Linked DNA regions of Tomitella gaofuii. Each later gene encodes a partner of the first gene's protein in a complex. Links are inferred from orthologs where the notes say so. Each region holds a gene or a part of one and is shown on either strand. Other genes may lie near its edges. The genes, in order: H4F70_RS12720 and H4F70_RS12190.

What was found.
Region 2: H4F70_RS12720 (region 1) and H4F70_RS12190 share a complex: the UniProt entries of both Bacillus subtilis proteins name them as parts of the possible RNA degradosome complex. The link is inferred for Tomitella gaofuii from one-to-one orthologs.

What each region holds. Positions count from the first base shown.
Region 1 is NZ_CP059900.1:2,739,446-2,742,743, forward strand. Bases 231-3,213 are described here. They hold H4F70_RS12720 (ATP-dependent 6-phosphofructokinase), read right to left. Parts: upstream 2,248-3,213; coding sequence 1,213-2,247; downstream 231-1,212. Other genes in these bases: gatB (Asp-tRNA(Asn)/Glu-tRNA(Gln) amidotransferase subunit GatB), read right to left, coding at 231-1,140; H4F70_RS12725 (glycine-rich protein), read right to left, coding at 2,411-3,213. In the rest of the region: more of gatB, read right to left, coding at 1-230; more of H4F70_RS12725, read right to left, coding at 3,214-3,292. UniProt on the Bacillus subtilis protein: Catalyzes the phosphorylation of D-fructose 6-phosphate to fructose 1,6-bisphosphate by ATP, the first committing step of glycolysis.
Region 2 is NZ_CP059900.1:2,619,480-2,622,826, reverse strand. The notes cover bases 228-3,259. They hold H4F70_RS12190 (polyribonucleotide nucleotidyltransferase), read left to right. Parts: upstream 228-622; coding sequence 623-2,896; downstream 2,897-3,259. Other genes in these bases: H4F70_RS12185 (M16 family metallopeptidase), read left to right, coding at 2,982-3,259. In the rest of the region: more of H4F70_RS12185, read left to right, coding at 3,260-3,347. UniProt on the Bacillus subtilis protein: Involved in mRNA degradation. Catalyzes the phosphorolysis of single-stranded polyribonucleotides processively in the 3'- to 5'-direction. Necessary for competence development in Bacillus subtilis.

The DNA.
Region 1 (3,298 bases):
CTGCTGGCTCAGGTACGACACCCACCAGGAGCGGGCCGCGTCCGCAGGGGCGCCCGCATCCGCGGTGGCCGCGATGAGGTCGAGCGCGCCGGCGTTGACGAGGTCGCGCATCTCCTCCGCGGAGAGCCCCCACTGCTCCTGGATACGGGCCCGGCGCAGCCACGGCATCTCCGGCAGCGTGGCACGAAGCTCCTCGACCCACGCGGCGTCCGGGGCCACCGGCTGCAGATCCGGCTCCGGGAAGTAGCGGTAGTCCTCCGCCGTCTCCTTGCGGCGGCCCTGACGGGTGCTGCCGTCTGCCTCCTGGAAGTGGCGGGTCTCCTGCGTCACCTCGCCGCCGCCGGCGAGCACAGCGCCCTGGCGGCGCATCTCGTACCGCACCGCCACCTCGACCGACTTCAGCGAATTGACGTTCTTCGTCTCGGTACGCGTGCCGAACTCGGCCGCGCCCTTGTCCATCAGCGACACGTTGGCGTCGCAGCGCAACGAACCCTGGTCCATGCGCACGTCCGAGACTTCGAGCGCCTTGAGCAGGTCGCGCAGTGCCGTCACGTAGGCCCGGGCCACCTCGGGCGCCCGCTCGCCGGCACCGACGATGGGCTTGGTGACGATCTCCACCAGCGGCACACCGGCACGGTTGTAGTCGATGAGCGAATGGCTGGCCCCGTGGATGCGCCCGGTCTCGCCGCCGACGTGCGTGAGCTTGCCGGTGTCCTCCTCCATGTGGGCGCGCTCGATCTCCACGCGGAACGTCTCGCCGTCGTCGAGCACGACGTCCAGGTACCCCTCGGTGGCGATGGGCTCGTCGTACTGCGAGATCTGGTAGTTCTTCGGCTGGTCGGGGTAGAAGTAGTTCTTGCGCGCGAACCGGCCCCACGGCGTGATCGCGCAGTTCAGGGCCAGCCCGATGCGCACGGCCATCTCGACGGCCTTGTTGTTGACCACCGGCAGCGCCCCCGGCAACGCCAGACACACCGGACACACCTGGGTGTTCGGCGCGGCGCCGAACGCGGTGGGGCAACCGCAGAACATCTTGGTGGCGGTGCCCAGCTCCACGTGGACCTCCATGCCCAGGACCGGGTCGAAGCGTCCGATCACGTCGTCGTAGGACATGAGCTTGGCGGCGGTGGCTGCAGTCATGGCCCGAGTCTATTCACCTGGCGGCGCCCTCCGGCTACCGGGCGCGCCCACCCCCACGGCGCGCCCGCGCGCTCAGCCGAAGAAGACCCGCGCCTCCCGGTACAGCTCCAGCGGCACCGTCTTGAGCTCGCGTACCGCCTCCGCCAACGGGGTGAGCTCCATCCGCGTGCCCCTTACTGCCGCCATCGTCCCGAAGCGGCCTTCGTGCACCGCGCGCGCCGCGTGCGCGCCGAGGCGGCCGGCCAGCACCCGGTCGTACGAACTGGGCGTGCCGCCACGCTGGATGTAGCCGAGCACCGTGGTACGCACCTCCACGCCGGCCGCCCGCTCGATCAGCGGTGCCATCTGCGCTGCCACGCCGGTGAAGATCTCGTGGCCGTACTCGTCGACGCCTCCGTCGCGCAGCACCATCCCGCTGCCCTCACGCGGAACCGATCCCTCGGCGACGACGCCGATCACGTGCCGGTCGCCGCGTTCGAAGCGGGCCCGGATCAGCCCGCAGATCTCATCGATGTCGAACGGGTCCTCGGGGATGGTGATGATATGCGCTCCGGTGGCGATGCCCGAGCGCAGAGCGATCCACCCGGTGTGCCGGCCCATCACCTCGACGAGCATGACCCGCCGGTGCGATTCGGCGGTGGTGTGCAGGCGATCCATCGCCTCGGTGGCGATGGACACCGCGGTGTCGAACCCGAAGGTGTAGTCGGTGCCGCCGATGTCGTTGTCGATGGTCTTGGGCACGCCCACCACCGGGACGCCCTCGTCCGAGAGCCACAGGGCCGCCTTGAGCGTGCCCTCGCCGCCGATGGGGATCAGCGCGTCGATGCGGTTGCGCTCAAGGGTGGCGCGGATGTCGCCGAGCCCCGCCCGCAACCGTTCCGGATGCACCCGGGCCGTGCCCAGGATGGTGCCCCCACGCGGCAGGATGCGGTCGAGACGCTGGCCGCCGGACATCTCCCGGTGACTGTCGGTGAGCAGGCCGCGCCAGCCGTCGTGGAAGCCGACCACCGTCGACCCGTACTGGTCGAGCGCCGCCCGGGTGATGCCGCGGATCGCCGCGTTGAGGCCCGGACAGTCGCCGCCGCCGGTGAGGATTCCGATGCGCATGGCAGATGACCACCTCCCGCTTCCAGCCTGCCAGGCCGGCGGCCGCTGCGGGGCGCTCGTGCGCGCGGCTTCGCAGCGCTGCCGCTTCAATCCAGCGATCCGGGTACGTTTCCGCGCGGCGGGCGTGCCTGGATCGCTGGATCGGGCGCGGGTGCTCCTCCTGTCAGTTGAGCGAACCGAACAGGTTCCCCAAGCTCCCCGCCAACTGGCACACCGAACCGGTGCAGATCGTGTAAGAGATGGTCACCGACGGGGCCTCGTCCTCGCCGGCGAGAGTCATCGTGCCGCCCTCGGGGACCAGCGACGATCCGCCGCCACCGCCACCGGCGTGCCAGCCGTCGCTCACGGCACCGCCGCCGCCACCGCCGTACCAGCCGCCTCCGCCGCCCCCGGCCATGTTGAGGGCGCTGACCCATACGCCTGCACCGCCGTTGCCGAACTCCCCGTCGTGGCCACGATGCTCGCCCAAACCACCGCCTGTGCCAGGGGCGTCGACGCTGGCAGCGGTGCCCGCGCCATCACCCGAACCATCCTCGCCGGCGTTCCCGCCATCACGGTCGGTTCCGGCTCCGCCACCGCCCGCCGCGACGATGAGCCTGGAATCCAGGGCGTCGGATATCCGAACATCGGAAGCACCGCCCCCACGACCGTTGCCGTAGCCACCGCCGTTGAATCCGCCGTCGCTACCGTTGCCTCCGACAAGTACCCGGATATCCGCGCCTGACTGCACATCGACCGTCCCGTCGACCTTCGCGCCGAGGCCCCCTGGATTATTCGTGCTCTGCCCCTGTCCCCCGATCGCCGTCACGTCGAGCTCACTCACCCCGTCCGGCACGTGGAAGGTCTGCGCGGCTCCGGTGTAGTCGAACTCGCACACCACCCGCGTGGAGGCGAGCGGCGGCGTGTACGCGGTGCAGTTGCTCGGCAAGGGAGCCGCCCCGGCAGCCCCCGGCAATGCCACCGCCGCGGCCCCCGCGAGCGCCATCGTCGCGAACCCCACTCCCGTCTTCGCGGCCGTCCTGCCGACCGATCGCCGTCGATGCATCACGTT
Region 2 (3,347 bases), 120 kb from region 1 along the record:
CGGGACCGGGGAGTGTCGCCGTCCGTGGCGCGCCGTCCCCCTCGCGGGGGCGGCGGTGGTAACGTCGGACCAGGTTCGGCCGGTTTCCGGCACGTGCCGCGTCCGAGTCCGGCGACAGCCGGCGCCGGACTCGCGGCGAACGGACCCGGAAGTTGTGGCCGCTCGATGACGAGTCGGCCTGGATACGCTACGAGCCGACGACAATTTCATCGACCCAGTACTGGCCACCAGCGCTGTCGCCGACCAGGCAGCCCGGCCGCACGGTCCCCGCGGGGAGCGGACGGCGGCGGTTGCCCGCCGGGGGGTGGAATCCCCACGGCGCGGCGGACACCGGCATTCCGGTTCGCCGGATCCACCCGTGTGCGTGCGGCTGGTCCTCGGTAGTGGCCGCCGGACGCGTTGCATCGCGCCGGGCACGGGCCGGGCATCCGCTGCCCACCGTGCCGGAATGCGCGCAGCACCGGCTCCGACGGCTTCGATCGACGACCTCCGCTCCGACCGCACCGGGTGCACGGGATCCGACGTACCGCATCCGGCACGCGGCGTCCGGCGGCGCAAGCGCAGCATCCTGTCCACCGCACGCACAGAGCCGGCGGGTGGGCACCACACGAGAAGAGAGTTCATGAGCGAAAACGATTACCTCGATGAAGGCGTGTACGAGGCGACCGCCGTCATCGACAACGGGTCCTTCGGCACCCGCACCATCCGCTTCGAGACGGGCCGGCTGGCCAAGCAGGCCGCCGGCTCGGTCGTGGCATACCTGGACGAGGAGACGATGCTGCTGTCGGCCACCACGGCCTCCAAGCAGCCCAAGGACAACCTCGACTTCTTCCCGCTCACCGTGGACGTCGAGGAGCGGATGTATGCCGCGGGCCGCATCCCCGGGTCGTTCTTCCGCCGCGAGGGCCGCCCGTCCACGGACGCGATCCTCACCTGCCGTCTGATCGACCGCCCGCTGCGCCCCACCTTCACCGAGGGCCTGCGCAACGAGATCCAGGTCGTCATCACGGTGATGAGCCTGAACCCGCAGGATCAGTACGACGTGGTCGCCATCAACGCGGCGTCCGCGTCGACGCAGATCGCGGGCCTGCCGTTCTCCGGCCCGGTGGGCGGCGTGCGCGTCGCGCTCGTCACCTCCGAGGCCAACCCGGCCGGACAGTGGGTCGCGTTCCCCACCGTCGAGCAGCTCGAGAACTCCGTGTTCAACATGGTGGTCGCGGGCCGCATCGTCACGCCCGCCAGCGGGTCCACCCCGGCGGACGTCGCCATCATGATGGTCGAGGCCGGCGCCAGCGACCACGCGATCAGCCAGATCGATGCGGGCGCCCAGGCCCCCAACGAGGCGGTCGTCGCCCAGGGGCTCGAGGCGGCCAAGCCGTTCATCGCCGAGCTGTGCCGCGCCCAGCAGGAGCTCGCGGCGTCGGCGGCCAAGCCCACCGGCGACTACCCGCTGTTCCCCGCCTACCAGGACGATGTCTTCGCGGCAGTGGAGGCCGCCGCGGCGGACAAGCTGTCGCAGGCGCTGACCATCGCCGGCAAGCAGGAGCGCGACGACCGCACCGACGAGATCAAGGCGGAGCTGCTCGAGGCCGTCGGCCCGCAGTTCGAGGGCCGCGAGAAGGAGATCGGCGCCGCGTTCCGGTCGCTCACCAAGCAGCTGGTGCGCCGCCGGATCATCACCGACCACTTCCGCATCGACGGCCGCGGCATCACCGACATCCGCTCGCTGTCCGCCGAGGTGGCCGTGGTGCCGCGGGCGCACGGCAGCGCGCTGTTCGAGCGCGGCGAGACGCAGATCATGGGCGTCACGACGCTGGACATGGTCAAAATGGCCCAACAGATCGACTCGCTGGGGCCGGAGAAGTCCAAGCGTTACATGCACCACTACAACTTCCCGCCGTACTCCACCGGTGAGACCGGACGCGTCGGTTCGCCCAAGCGCCGCGAGATCGGCCACGGCGCGCTCGCCGAGCGGGCGCTGATCCCGGTGCTGCCCAGCGTCGAGGAGTTCCCCTACGCCATCCGCCAGGTCTCCGAGGCGCTCGGGTCCAACGGGTCGACGTCCATGGGCTCGGTGTGCGCGTCCACGCTCGGCCTGTTCAACGCGGGCGTGCCGCTGAAGGCGCCGGTCGCGGGCATCGCGATGGGCCTGGTGTCCGACGAGGTGGACGGCGAGACCCGCTACGTGGCGCTCACCGACATCCTCGGCGCCGAGGACGCCTTCGGCGACATGGACTTCAAGGTCGCCGGCACCAAGGACTTCGTCACCGCCCTGCAGCTGGACACCAAGCTCGACGGCATCCCGTCGCAGGTGCTGGCGGGTGCGCTGACCCAGGCCAAGGACGCGCGCCTGACCATCCTGGACGTCATGGCCGAGGCCATCGACGGCCCGGACGAGATGAGCCCGTACGCGCCGCGCGTCACCACGGTCAAGGTCCCGGTGGACAAGATCGGCGAGGTGATCGGGCCCAAGGGCAAGATGATCAACTCGATCACCGAGGAGACCGGCGCCAACATCTCCATCGAGGACGACGGCACGGTGTACGTGGGCGCCGCGGACGGCCCGTCCGCGGAGGCGGCGATCGACAAGATCAACGCCATCGCCAACCCGCAGCTGCCCAAGGTGGGCGAGCGCTTCCTCGGCACGGTGGTGAAGACCACCGCGTTCGGCGCGTTCGTCTCGCTGCTGCCGGGGCGCGACGGCCTGGTGCACATCTCCAAGCTCGGCCAGGGCAAGCGCGTGAACAAGGTCGAGGACGTCGTGAACGTGGGCACCAAGATCCGCGTGGAGATCGCCGACATCGATAACCGCGGCAAGATCAGCCTCGTCCCCGTGGACGAGAACGACGCCGATCAGCCGGCCGACGCGGCAACGGCGGAGGCCTCCGCTGAGTAGCACGACGACAGACGCCCTGAGGGGCCTCCCAGGCGAAGACCGGGAGGCCCCTCAGGGCGTTCGGCGGACCGTCCTGCCGTCCGGCATGCGCGTGGTCACCGAGCGGTTGCCCGGCGTCCGCTCCGCGGCGGTGGGACTGTGGGTGGGGGTCGGCTCGCGCGACGAAGGGCCGGACGAGGCGGGCGCGGCCCACTTCCTCGAGCACCTGTTGTTCAAGCGGACGCCGACGCGCACCGCGCAGTCGGTCGCGGTGGAGATGGACGCCGTCGGCGGAGAGCTCAACGCGTTCACCACCAAGGAGTACACCTGCTTTTACGCCCACGTGCTGGACGAGGACGCCGCGCTGGCGATCGACGTCGTCGCCGACGTCGCGCTGCGCGGCGCCTGCGCCCCGGCGGACGTCGACCTCGAGCGCGAGGTGGTGCTCGAGGAGATCGCGATGCGCGAGGAC